3 regions of the Halobacillus sp. Marseille-Q1614 genome follow, and region 1 is predicted to be linked to each of the others. Evidence: riboswitches for the same ligand, from Rfam matches in the RefSeq annotation. Region 1 holds a riboswitch; each other region holds the start of a gene.
What was found. A riboswitch is a leader RNA that binds a small molecule or an ion and turns the genes downstream of it on or off. The one in region 1 is predicted to bind cobalamin.
Positions count from the first base shown of each region.

Region 2: another riboswitch for cobalamin. It lies ahead of HUS26_RS14520 (ribonucleoside-diphosphate reductase subunit alpha); the one in region 1 lies ahead of HUS26_RS11300 (cob(I)yrinic acid a,c-diamide adenosyltransferase).
Region 3: another riboswitch for cobalamin. It lies ahead of HUS26_RS05870 (DUF4430 domain-containing protein); the one in region 1 lies ahead of HUS26_RS11300 (cob(I)yrinic acid a,c-diamide adenosyltransferase).

Region 1 covers NZ_CADDWH010000001.1:2,236,867-2,241,197, forward strand. Annotated here, with positions in the region: gene HUS26_RS11295 (cobyrinate a,c-diamide synthase) at 1-1,263, opposite strand, end outside; gene HUS26_RS11300 (cob(I)yrinic acid a,c-diamide adenosyltransferase) at 1,260-1,799, opposite strand; cobalamin riboswitch at 1,935-2,081, opposite strand; gene HUS26_RS11305 (poly-gamma-glutamate hydrolase family protein) at 2,650-3,381, shown strand; tRNA gene HUS26_RS11310 (tRNA-Ala) at 3,489-3,561, opposite strand; gene HUS26_RS11315 (general stress protein) at 3,741-4,082, shown strand; gene pabA (aminodeoxychorismate/anthranilate synthase component II) at 4,133-4,331, opposite strand, start outside.
Region 2 covers NZ_CADDWH010000001.1:2,909,063-2,913,393, reverse strand. Annotated here, with positions in the region: gene HUS26_RS14525 (ribonucleotide-diphosphate reductase subunit beta) at 1-147, opposite strand, end outside; gene HUS26_RS14520 (ribonucleoside-diphosphate reductase subunit alpha) at 160-2,382, opposite strand; cobalamin riboswitch at 2,691-2,865, opposite strand; gene HUS26_RS14515 (class I SAM-dependent methyltransferase) at 3,035-3,781, shown strand; gene HUS26_RS14510 (class I SAM-dependent methyltransferase) at 3,795-4,331, shown strand, end outside.
Region 3 covers NZ_CADDWH010000001.1:1,174,531-1,178,861, reverse strand. Annotated here, with positions in the region: gene HUS26_RS05890 (helix-turn-helix domain-containing protein) at 1-510, opposite strand, end outside; gene HUS26_RS05885 (ferredoxin) at 643-891, shown strand; gene HUS26_RS05880 (helix-turn-helix transcriptional regulator) at 968-1,234, opposite strand; gene HUS26_RS05875 (ECF transporter S component) at 1,333-1,836, opposite strand; gene HUS26_RS05870 (DUF4430 domain-containing protein) at 1,843-2,238, opposite strand; cobalamin riboswitch at 2,390-2,575, opposite strand; gene HUS26_RS05865 (ATP-binding protein) at 2,622-4,331, opposite strand, start outside.

The sequences.
Region 1 (4,331 bases):
AAACCCTTCTTCTCCTGTTCCAAACCGGCTGCTCACACGATATGCACCAGGCAGTTCTACAGCCGGCTTGAAGGTGGAATAATGGAACTCATGCCCGCGGACTTCCATTCCATCATTAAACAAATAGTTGTTCTCAAGACCAGAAATCTCCCGGTAGCCCAGCGCTGCAAGTTTCGCCTGCATCTCCGTTTTCCCCTTAAGCACTCCTGCCATCGGGTAAGTATTTCCATCGATGGTAGTGATAGATTCGGATAAATACATCAGTCCGCCGCATTCCGCTAAAACCGGCATCCCTTTTTCTATTCGTTCTGCAATTGAATGCTTCACCTCATTATTTTCCGCCAGCTTTTCAGCAAACTGTTCCGGAAAGCCGCCGCCCAAATACAATCCATCTGCTTCAGAAGGAAGCACTTCTCCCTTTACGGGAGAGAAGTATAGAATTTCTGCTCCATAAGCCTCGATTAGCTCAAGATTTTCCGGGTAATAGAAATTAAAGGCTTCATCACGGGCTACCGCTACCTTAACGTCAATCGATGCCTTTCGTTGGAACAAGGACGGCTCAGCATTCAATGGAGGACGCTTACTGATTTGATAAATTCGTTCAACGTCGATGGTCTCCGCCACCGCATCCCCCAGCTGCGCCAGCTGCTCATCCAGTTCCCCTCGCTCGATCGAAGGCACCAGCCCGAGGTGCCGCTCAGGCATCTCGATGTTTTTGTTTTTTAACAGATAGCCACAGACTGGTATGCCGCATTCCTGTTCCACGGCTTCCTTAATCAGCTCGTAATGTCCTTTGCTTCCGACTTTATTAGCGATAACACCGGCAATGTTAACCTCAGGATCCAGCACCTGGAATCCTTTGACGATGGCAGCAGCGCTTCGTGCCATTGCAGAGCAGTCGACAATCAGAAACGTCGGTGCATCCAAAACGACACTCAGCTCTGCTGTCGATCCTTGATTGGAAGTCGGCGACTTTCCATCATAAAAGCCCATGACACCCTCGATAATGGAAATGTCCGCCCCCTCACTGCCCTTGACATAAACTTCTTTTACGACTTCTTTAGGAAGCATCCAGCTATCCAGGTTGCGTGAAGGCCGGTTGGTTACAGCAGTATGATAAGAGGGATCAATGTAGTCGGGACCGCATTTGAAGCCCTGGACCGTGAACCCTTTTTTCATGAAGGCCGCCATCAAGCCGATCGTAATGCTTGTCTTGCCGACACCACTGGATACTCCTGCAAGAACGAGACGGCGGGAAGTCAAAACTCAACACCACGCACGGCTGGAATTCCTTCATCATAATAATGCTTTTCAACATTAATGACAGAGACCAGATCAGCCGCTTCCTTCACCTCTTCCGCAGCGTTCCTTCCAGTGATCACAAGATGGACATGCTCCGGCCTATTGTTGATCAGTTCAATCACTTCATCAAGCGGCAGCACATCATCGACTGGAAAAGAATCAATCGCAAGGGCATTGTTTAGTTCATCGAGGATGACCACATCATAGTCCCCGGACATGACCGTTTCTTTGGCGACAGCCCAGGCCTTCTTTAAGGCTGCCCGGTGGATTTCCGGTGTTTTCGTCCAGGTGAACCCTTCGCCAAGCTGCACAATTTCAGCCCCCAGCTTCTGCAGGGATTTTCTTTCCCCATATGGACGCCTCGGTGATTTGATGAATTGCAGCATTTTCACCGTTTGATCATGTCCTAATGCGCGGACAGCAAGCCCCGTCGCAGCTGTCGTCTTTCCTTTACCATTTCCGGTAAAAACGAGTGTCAATCCCTGTTTCTTTTTCATAGAATCTCCTCCTGTATCCATAACGATATATAAACATAAAAAAACACCTTCCTAAAAGGAAAGGTGTTTATCTAAATAGGCAGAATATAAACCACAGGTATTCCACGTACTTAAAAGCCCCTTTCCTCGAAGGGTGAACTTTCTCAGCAAACAGGCAGGCATCCTGACTTACATTCTAAAACCTTAGAATGCTTACAGTGGCGGGACCCTGTTGGACTTTCACCAACTTCCCCCTTTTACCTTAAAAGCTTCCCTTTTAGGACCTGTTTGGTGCTATTAAATTAACCTTATTGTAGACGAACACGAACATAATGTAAACCAGACATTTTTTTGTCAGGACTTTTTGTTAACACAAAAGAAAAAGAATTCAGCCCCCTGAACCGACAGTAATAGAGCCATTTAAATTACATCATTAAAATCGAAAAATATTTAACCGTTTTACAAAGGAGATAAAGACTATTATAATGAACAAAACTTCCATAATAAAGAAGGGATACATTGAATTACCATAGGGATAAAATATGTTCTACATGTAGAAAGAAAAAGTCATCTTATCACTTTATAGGTAAAGGACAAGACTTTTTAAATTGCCAGTCTTGTCGTGATATGAAGAAGAAAAAACGTCAAAAAGCAAGACAGCAGTTTTTGAACGAAGGAAGAATTAATTTGGATCGTTTATAATTAAATGCCAGTTTACTAGAACGATAAAACTGCTCACTACATGAATTACAATCAGTACCTGTATGAATGAACCATATTATGAGAAGGGCCTCCTTTATATCCATTTTTCTTGCATGAACTCATTTATTTAAAAATCAAGCCGATACTATTAATAGGAGGAGGTTTTATCATGAATTTGAAATTCATACTGTCTACGGCGGTCGCAGTAGTGGCTTCAGTTCTTGTGATTTTATCTCTATATGAGGAAATAACAGCTGCGATCACGGACGATTGCTCTGGAAACCGTTTTTGCTCTTTTTACGAGCTGAGAGAAGTATATGAGGAAGGGGAAGATTGGGAGATTGAGAAAAGCAGCGCCGGTAATGAACGATGGCTCGTGAGTGCGATCCATGGCGGCGGGATTGAAGAAGCGACCTCTACACTAGCCGAGGCAATTGCCGGATCCTCTTATCCCTTTTACTCATTTAAAGGAAGGTTAAAGTCGAATAATTTCAGCAACTTACACATCACATCCACCCGTTTCGATGAACCGGAGGCTCTAGAGATGGTTGCTAATGCTGAATATCATATTTCCATTCACGGTTCAGCCGGAGATGAGCCAAAAACAATGATCGGTGGGCTGGACAAAGATATGAAGGAAATCGTGAGTCGGCATTTAGAGGAAAATGGGTTTGAAGTAGCTGTAACTCCTGAGCACCTTAACGGCGATCACCCTGACAATTTCACAAACAAAACAAAAACAGAACGAGGCGTGCAGCTGGAGATTACAAGAGCACAGAGAAAAGCATTTTTTAAAAACGGAGATATCAGCTTTTCCTCTCGCAACAACTCCTCCAATCAAACGGAAGAGTTCAAAATATATGTAGAAGCTATCCAATCATCAATGAAAGAATATGAATAAATGCAGATGCGGCTTCCTGCTACATTCGTCAACAAGTCACTAAATTGAATGGTTTACCGCTATGTATACACATAAGAAAAACCCTTGCAGGGCAAGGGTTTTGAGAGTGGAGCATAGCGGGCTCGAACCGCTGACCTCTACACTGCCAGTGTAGCGCTCTCCCAGCTGAGCTAATGCCCCATATGTGAACCGACAAGGATTATTATAGCGTCTTTTCCATTAAGTTTCAATACTTTTTTACATGACTAATTTCCTTAATGTGACTGGGTGTTTCGTAGGGTTATGGTCAAGATGGGCTCCTTTTCGTTTAAGCCCTTTTTACATCGGGTATCCGTCAGACTATAAAGGAGGATGTTCGAATGGAACCAAAATATAAAATTTTTCATGATGATGAAGCACTCAGTGAATCAATCGAGACCCTGAAATCAGGCGGAGTAAGTGAAAAAGATATTTATGTTCTTGCCTACGATAACTCTCACTTAAGACGCACGAAGCGGAGAACAGACGCTAATAAGATTGGTGTCCGGGTTACTGGAGTTGGTACCGCTACGAAGAACATATTTAGAAACAAAAGTGATAAGCTGGTCTCCAAAATGAAGAAGATCGGCTTTGACCAGGCAAAGGCACAGCGTATTGAAAAAGAGCTCAACAAAGGAAAGTCCCTGCTGGTCGTGAGAAACGAAGACGCTGTAAAATTTTAAATTCTATAAGTACAGAAGTCCCCCAGAGAATATCTGAGGGACTTTTTAATTTATGCCGGAGCTTTTATTTTCTGCTCAATTAAGTTCTTTAACAGCTGCATGCCATCACTCGTTCCAATGGATTCCGGGTGAAATTGGACACCTTCGATTGGGTAATCCAGGTGACGGATCCCCATGATTTCACCTTCAACGGTCGCAGCGGTAATTTCAAAGCATTCCGGCACGTCTTTGACATCGACAATCAAGGAA
Region 2 (4,331 bases), 670 kb from region 1:
AAGCATCGTTTTATACATTGGGTATGCCCAGGAATAGCGGGTGTTGTCCCAATTCAGCACATTGGAACTTCTGCCATTGACGATCCCGGTAGATGCGTTTGGCGCGTTATGATCCACGAGCTTTCGTTTGTCTAGTATTTGATCCATATTAATTCCTCCTTACGATGAGCAGCTTTCACATTCGTCAAATTCACCCTGGCTTGAAGTAGAGCGGGTGTAGTAAGTCGTTTTTAACCCTGATTTCCATGCGTCCAGGTGGAGAGTAAGCAGCTCTTTTGCTTTAATGGTGTTTTTTACATACAAGTTAAAAGAAATCGACTGGTCCACATATCGCTGACGTGCAGCATTTTGCTTAATGCTCGTATGCTGATCAATGTCATAAGCTGATTTATAATACCAGTAAGTTTCAGGGCTTAGATCGGGAGCTGTGACTGGAATCTTGAAATCTTTCTTTTCTTCGGAATAGAATTTTTTAAATATAGGGTCAATGCTGGCTGTGCTTCCTGCAATAAGAGACGTACTTGAATTAGGGGCAACGGCCATAAGGTAACCATTGCGGATGCCATCACGATGCACCTTATCCTGAAGCTTAGGCCAGTCAAACTTTCCGTGTTGGTCAAACGCCCGTTTAACAAAAAATTGCCCCGTATCCCAGTCTGATCCTTCAAAGAGCGGGTAGCTGCCTTTTTCTTTTGCCAGCTCGCTGCTGGCTACTATCGTGTAATAGGCAATCTCTTCATAAACCTCATTTGTGTAATCGACAGCCTCACCTGACTCCCAGGCTATTTTTTTCTGTGCTAATAGATGCGCCCATCCAAAAGTTCCTAAGCCAATGCCTCTGTAAGACTGGTTCGTCAGCTGTGCCTGCAGGACAGGGATCGTATTTCGCTCGATGACATTGTCGAGCATTCGTACTTGAATCGAAATGAGTCTTTGCAGCACGTTGGCGGGGACGGCTCTGCCTAGATTAATGCTGGACAGATTGCAGACAACAAATTCGCCGGGAGTCTTTATAGTAATGATTTTTCCATCTTCGACCCGCTGTTCTTCCTGCGTTGTCGGACTCTGGTTTTGGGTGATTTCTGTGCAGAGATTGCTGCAGTAGATCATGCCTTTATGAGAATTTGGGTTCATTCGGTTTACTTCATCACGGTAAAACATGTATGGCGTACCGGTTTCGAGCTGTCCAATCATAATACGCTTCATGATTTCAATGGCGGGAACCTTTTCCTTTGAAAGGCGGTCCTCCTGAATGCATGCTTCATAGCGGTTCCTAAAGGATCCCAAACCCCGCACTTCATCATAAGAGTCCTCTAATGAAAAACCCATGACGGTTCGAACTTCGTGAGGGTCAAATAAATACCAGTTATCACGGTTCTCGACGGCTTCCATGAACAGATCAGGGATAGAGACGCCTGTAAATAGGTCATGAGTCCGCTGGCGCTCATCGCCATTATTCAGCCGGCTATCTAAGAACGGGAAAATATCTTTATGCCATACATCTAAGTAAACCGCTACAGCCCCCTGACGCTGTCCGAGCTGATCAACGCTGACAGCTGTATTGTTAATCTGCTTCATCCAGGGGAGAACTCCGGAGGAAACCCCCTTAAATCCGCGGATATCACTGCCGCGGCTGCGGATTTTTCCTAAGTAAACACCAATTCCTCCACCGTGCTTGCTTAAGTTCGCAATATCTGTGTTGCTGTCGTAAATCGATTGGAGGCTGTCATCCACCGTATCTATAAAGCAGGAGCTCAGCTGCCCATACCGCTTCCCGGCATTGGCCAGAGTCGGGGTGGCCACCGTCATATAGAGGCTGCTCAGCGCCCAATAGGATTCTTTAACTAATTTTAAACGATTGGCTTTTGGTTCATCTGCCATCAGAGTCATGGCGATAATCATAAAACGCTCCTGCGGAAGTTCAAAAACTTGGCCAGACTTAGATTTGGCTAAATAGCGGTCTCCGAGCGTTTTCACCCCAATATAAGTAAACAGTCCGTCCCTCTCTGGTACAAGCGCCTCTTCCAACTCATTTACTTCTGCTTCTGAATAGTAATTGAGAAGGGAAGAAGTATAAATATCTTCCTCCATAAGCTGATTCAGCAATTGATAGAACCCGGTATATGGATGTTCGGTTCCGCGATTTTTCATAGCTTCTTCGTACATTTGCTGCAAATGGATCCGGCTCGCTACATACGTCCAGTCCGGCAATGTTTCACTAATTTCTGCAAGGCATTCCAGCACAAGAGTTTTTGCCTGTTCGTTTCTGTTTCCTGGTAAATTCTTTGATTTTTCAATGATTCGATCCAATTCTAAAGAAGGAAAGGAGGCTTTTTGTGTTTCCAGCCATTCCTGCCAAAAAGTCGTTTGAATTGATTGCATATCACCACTCCTTTGTTTTAAAGCTTTTTATCCATAGGCTTTGTTATTGCGGGCGGGGAAGGAATCTTTCGGCACTCCTGCTTAAAAAACGTGCTCACGGAAGCCCTCAGCGATGTAACGAGCGAGGTGGCCCGAAGGTTCTTCCGCTTAAAAGGGAGCGGATTCCTCCTTTTTATGCTGAAAAAGTTTTTAACAAAGTCTGACCATAAAAAAATCCGCTCAATAAATTGAGCGGATGAAACCATGAAACGGAGGAGGTAAGGCTGCCTGCATTCCATCGTTTCATCTTCTCAATCCCCGAAGAAGTAGAAACTCCTGCGAACGAAGACAGGTCTCCTGACTTACACTCGATCCTACTCCGGCCCTTCCCGTGAATGCACAGTGGGTGATCCGTTTCGCGAGTGATTACAGTTGCGGGGGCAGTTCTGGAATTGTACCAGATTCCCTATTAAGCCTAGTGGCATCTTCTATTCGCGGATACTATATATAGTGTTTTTAAAATCAATAATTAGCTTATATTGTGTTATAAGCATAACGAAGTTTAAAATGAAGTGCAACAATTTTATACAAAAATAAGCAGAAAGAATGTGTTTGAAAATAGAGGGAACGATCGACTTATATCGAAAAGTATAGGGAGAAAGGGAGGACGCTAATGAAGTCAGAAAAGGCATTAACAATTAACAAAAAGTGCTGGGATTCAATTGCTCATCATTTTGACGGTAAAGATGCATTACCTGATTACGGGCCTTACAGCCAGAGTGAAGAAGAGCTTCAGCTGCTTGGAAATATTGATAATACGACGGTGCTTGATATAGGTTGTGGAAGCGGGCATTCTTTGGAGTATGTAAGAAATAAACGCGCGCGTGAAGTATGGGGGGTAGACATTTCTGAATCGCAGATCCAGACGGCCAGGACGCTTCTCCCTTATGAGAACGTATCCTTGCATTGCGGCCCGATGGAAGAAAAGGGCACTATTCCAGAAAATTATTTTGACATCGTTTACTCTATTTATGCTTTAGGGTGGACGATGGATTTGAGAACAACCCTGTCGCTCGTATACTCATACTTAAAAGAGGGAGGGATCTTTGTGTTTAGCTGGGAGCATCCTTTTTATCCGACAGTTGATGTCAAAGAAGGAAGAATTGAAGTAACGCAGGCGTATGAACAGTCTCAACATAGGATTTTTGAAAGCTTTAAAGAAGATGGAATTCAAGCTGTGATGAAACGCAGAACATTGAGTACATATATAAATGAACTCATTCAAGCAGGTTTTACGATTGAAAAGCTTATTGAGGGGAGTGGGAGGTCTGAAGCGGAAGCGTCATACTCGCAGAGATATTATTCTTCCTTTAAAGCGAGTAAAGTACCAGCCACTTTTATAATAAAAGTTCGAAAGTAAGGGGAATGAAAGAATGAAATCTTTTAATTGGCATACAGAAGCAGAAAAACAGTGGGATGAACGGGCGGAATTTTGGAATGCCAACAGCCGCAGCATGTGGGACAAAGGCAGCAGGCAAACGATAATTCCTTTTATGGGACGGTTCATTGATAAAGGAATTACCGTTGCAGATTTGGGCTGCGGCGATGGTTATGGCTCTTTTAAGTTGTATCAGGCTGGATATCATGTGACCGGAGTGGATATTTCAGAAGATATGATTCGGCGTGCGAAAAGTCGAGTTGAGGAAGAAACTCTTCAATTCGTCCAAGGTGATTTAGTGGATCTGCCTTTAGCGAATGAAAGCTTTGATGCTGTTATGGCAGTTAACAGTTTAGAGTGGGTGCAAGTGCCTGATGAAGGCTTAAAAGAGATGAAGCGGGTTTTAAAGCCTGGAGGGAAATTGTGCATAGGTATCCTTGGGCCTACAGCCAAACCAAGAGTAAATAGTTACCGCAGGGTTTACGGAGAAGAAGTTATCTGCAATACCATGATGCCCTGGGAGTTTGAGCAG
Region 3 (4,331 bases), 1.1 Mb from region 1:
CTTTGATAGAAGATCGGATAATTCTTTAAAAAGCTGATCAAGCATACGGCCTGAATTTTTAAGCTGATAAATGTTTTTAACCCATTGCTGGACTGAAACGTCTTCAATAATCGGGATAAAAGAAAAATCGTTTAGTTTACTCTGTGACAGTGTCTGAATAAGTAGACGGATCCTCTGTTCAAACGTAATTATGTGCCGGTGATGACTCAGACCCGAAAAGTACTGGTTCTGGCCTGAAGCAGACATTTTTAATACTCGTTCTCCTTCTGGTAATAGCTCGGCATAGTCACTCAAGGCAATCCAGCGCTGCTGCTCCATATCTTCCATTACCTTCTGAAATGTCGCTCTTTTCAAGTCAGGATAGATGCCGAAATAACGTTCTAATCTATACACTTTAGCATCCTGAAGACTCTGGGCCGATCGTTTGCCCTGGATGAGGTGATAGATGCCCGAGACGGTTCTTTCTTTATTTATGGATTCGATACAATCGAGAAGAATGTATGTAAACAAAATCAGCCCTCTTTTCTAACATCTAGCATACGTATTGAAAACTTTCGTCTCTCACTTTACAATAAATATGTTAGAGGTTCATTTATTTTGAATCACCACGAGCTTCAAACATAATAAGGGAGGTTTTACTTCTTGCCTAAATACACCATGGTTGATAAGGATACATGTATTGCCTGTGGAGCCTGCGGCGCAGCAGCCCCTGATATATATGATTACGATGATGAAGGTTTAGCTCATGTCGTATTGGATGAGAATAAGGGGATCGAAACAGTCCCTGAATTTCTGGAGGAAGATATGGAAGACGCTCTGGAGGGCTGCCCTACAGACTCTATTAAGATTGCAGAGGAGCCTTTTGACGGAGATCCTTTAAAATTTGAATAGAAGGACAAACCCTCTGTCTCTGGAGGGTTTGTTTTTTTGCAGATGTGATGTTAATTCCGGCTCATCCTGTGATTTATTAACGCGATTCATTAAAAGTAATATTTTTTACAGTTTCATAGGGAGAACCTTGAAGCGCTGAACGCAGAGTGCTGCAGTGATCAAATAAACTGCACACCGCGACCGTCGATGTCCAGCTCAAAAGGCTCCTTTCCTTTTCGACCTGGATAAGAGTTTTTTTGGAAATTCCTATAAGATCCGCCATTTGCCCTTGAGTATAATGGGACTCAACTCGGATAAGCTTTAACTTTTCGGAAACCACCTTATTCAAATCCTTACGATCCATAAGAACCTTCTCCTTTTTCCTCTCTCCTTATTTTATCAGAACCTCCTAATGTTTACTATCTCACCCCATAGAAAAACAGCTGCCTAAAGACAGCTGTTTCAAGTCAGTGCGTGACGTTTTTGGTATTTTGCAAACAGTGCTCCTAAAACAGGAGAAAGTAAACCGATAAAGACAGCATTAGCTACTGCGTGGTTGACGTCCATCGGCAGGCCTGCCAGATAATAGACCCAAAATGGCTGACCGACGGTATACATCGTCACAGATATAATCAATCCATAGAAGAGGCCGCTGAAAAACCCGTATACCGCCAGCCCCCAAACAGGAAGTGAAGGGATATATTTCCCTATCATGCCTGCCATCAATCCGATTACACTCCAGGAAATGATCTGCCATACGCTCCACATTCCCATCCCTAAAATCGTATTTGATAAAAAAGTGACAAGCACAGCCAGGAAGACGGCCGAAAGCGGACCGAGCCAGAACCCGGCGATAATAATAATCGCCGTAACCGGCTGGATGTTCGGCAGGTGGGCCATCGCAATTCTCCCCGCTATAGCAAGTGCCGCAAGCATCGATAACAGCGTAATTCTATAAGTATTCATAATTGATTATTCCCACGCTTGAAAATCAAAGTTAATTTCGTCTCCGTCTTCTACTTCATATTCATTTGCTCCGACCGTAGCATCTTCTCCGTTAATCGTATAGAGCCAGGCCTTTTGCTCCCCCTCTTTCGCCTGAATCCCGTCAATACTATTGATAAACCCTCCTTCTTCTTTAATTTCATAATTATTCTCCATAATTTCCATTAACGTTGTGCCTTCCTCGACCATGTACTCTTCCTCAGAAATTGTTTCTTCCCCTTTATCCTTTGACAGTTCAATTTCTATACCGATCTCTTCTTCATTGCTCTCAGCCTGTTGTTCTGCTTGATCGTTTTCTCCACAACCTGCTAATACACCTGCTGATAATAATAAAACAAACAGCCATCTTGAAACAAAGTTCATGTAAATCCCTCCCAATTTTTAAACGTAGAGAAATAAAAGCATTTTATGTACCAAAAAAGCCTGCTCCCAAGGAGCAGGCTTAAGACAACATTACTAAAAAATAATCATTAGAAAATTTTCAGCCGGCTGCCCAAATGCTCAATCCCCGAAGCTTTGAAACGATAGATGCGGCAGGTCTACTGACTTGTGCGTCACTCTACTCAGGACCTTCCCATAGCATTTAAACAGCTACAGTGGTTTATCCTTTTCGTATACACTAACAGTTGCGAGGACAGTTCTGGATTTCCACCAGATTCCCTTTTATACCTGAAGCGGTACCAGCACCTAACTATTCAGTTCATTATTAGATTACATGAACCCTCTCTATTTATCAATTTATTTTTCTAATCTTCTTTATGGATGGGCAGAAAGACTTCAAAGGATGTCCCTTCACCTGTTTTACTTTGAACCGTAATTCTCCCGTTATGAGCGTCAACAATATTTTTTGCGATCGCTAACCCTAACCCTGTTCCTTTCTTCTCCTTGTTCCTCTTCCGGGATTTGTCGGCTTTATAGAACCGTTCAAAAATAAAAGGCAGGTCCTCTTCAGGAATACCCTGTCCAGAGTCAGAAACACGGATAAGCCATTCTTTCTGCTGCTCATCAAGGTGTACCTCTACGTTTACAGTGCCTTCAGGCTCCGTATGGCGAATCGCATTATCGATCAGGTTGGTTAACACCTGTTCCATCCGGTCCGCATCCATATTTAGCGGTGGAAGTTCCTTATTTCCGGACATTTGTAAATCAACACCTTTTTCCTGGCCAATCCCTTTAAACTTACGGACGATTTTTTGAATAAACATGCTGATGTCTACTTTTTCTAAATTCAGGTTCATATGTCCTGCTTCCATTCTCGCTAAATCAAGAAGCTCGTTAACGAGCCGTCCAATTCTAAGAGATTCATCGTGGATGATTTTTGCCAACTCATTTTTATCTTCCTTAGACTCAGCAATATCATCAACAATGGCCTCACTGTAACCTTGAAGCATTGAAATCGGTGTTCTCAATTCATGGGATACATTGGCGATAAAATCTTCACGCAGTTTATCAAGCCGTCTCTCATCTGTCATATCCCGCAGAACCGCTACCGCTCCACGGACTTTTATGCGATCATAGAGCGGTGTCATAATAATGACCCATGTCCGGCCTTGAGCTGTCACTTCGGTCATTTGCTCCTGCTCGCTTTTAATAACTTCATTAAATATTTCCCTCAGCGGATCTGGAAGCTCCCGCTTCCCTTCCTCTTTGACAGGAAGGGGTACATTATTTTCATAGTCCCAGGAGTACAAATACTGGTCGGCCGGAGGGTTGGAAACTAAAACCTGTCCTTGGCGATTCATCGTTAATACGCCGTCCGCCATTGATCGCAATATTCCTGAGAGCTGTTCTTTTTCATGATTCAGTTCATTAATATGATATTTCAGCTGACGTCCCATTCGGTTAAAGGCCATCGCCAGTTCCCCGATCTCATCATGAGTTAAGATAGGAATTTTTGTATGAAATTCACCTTTTGCAAGTTCCATGGCCCCTTCTCTCATTTTGATTAAAGGGGAGGTTATCCGGGTGGATAAAAAGAAGGCAAATATCGTCGTAAGAATTATTGCGATCCCTGCTCCCAGAAATATAATCTTTGTTGTCTGGTCTGAAGTTTCATCTATAGTTCCCAGCGACTCATAAACGAACACCGCTCCGCCTTGATTTTCAAGAGGCGTTCCGACGACCATCAGCCCCATTCCAGATCCGTCATCGCCTGAAACCTTCATGACATCTTCACGTTCGTCGATGACGCGGGCTAATTCACTGTCATTCATAAACCAGTCGAAATCTTTGTTGGGAAGGTTCTCCCCTTTTGAGACGGAAGTCAGGCTTTCGCCATTTTCATCTGTAATCACAACCTGGTTGGATGGATCTTTTATTAAATCTGTCATTGAAAGGATGAGCTCGTCTTCTTCATACTGAGAGACCACCTCAGAAATTTTGGCGGCCGTCTGCAGCAGATCTCTCTCTGCTTCTAACACGTGGTAGTTCTCGAAGAATTCTAACAGAAGCACCGT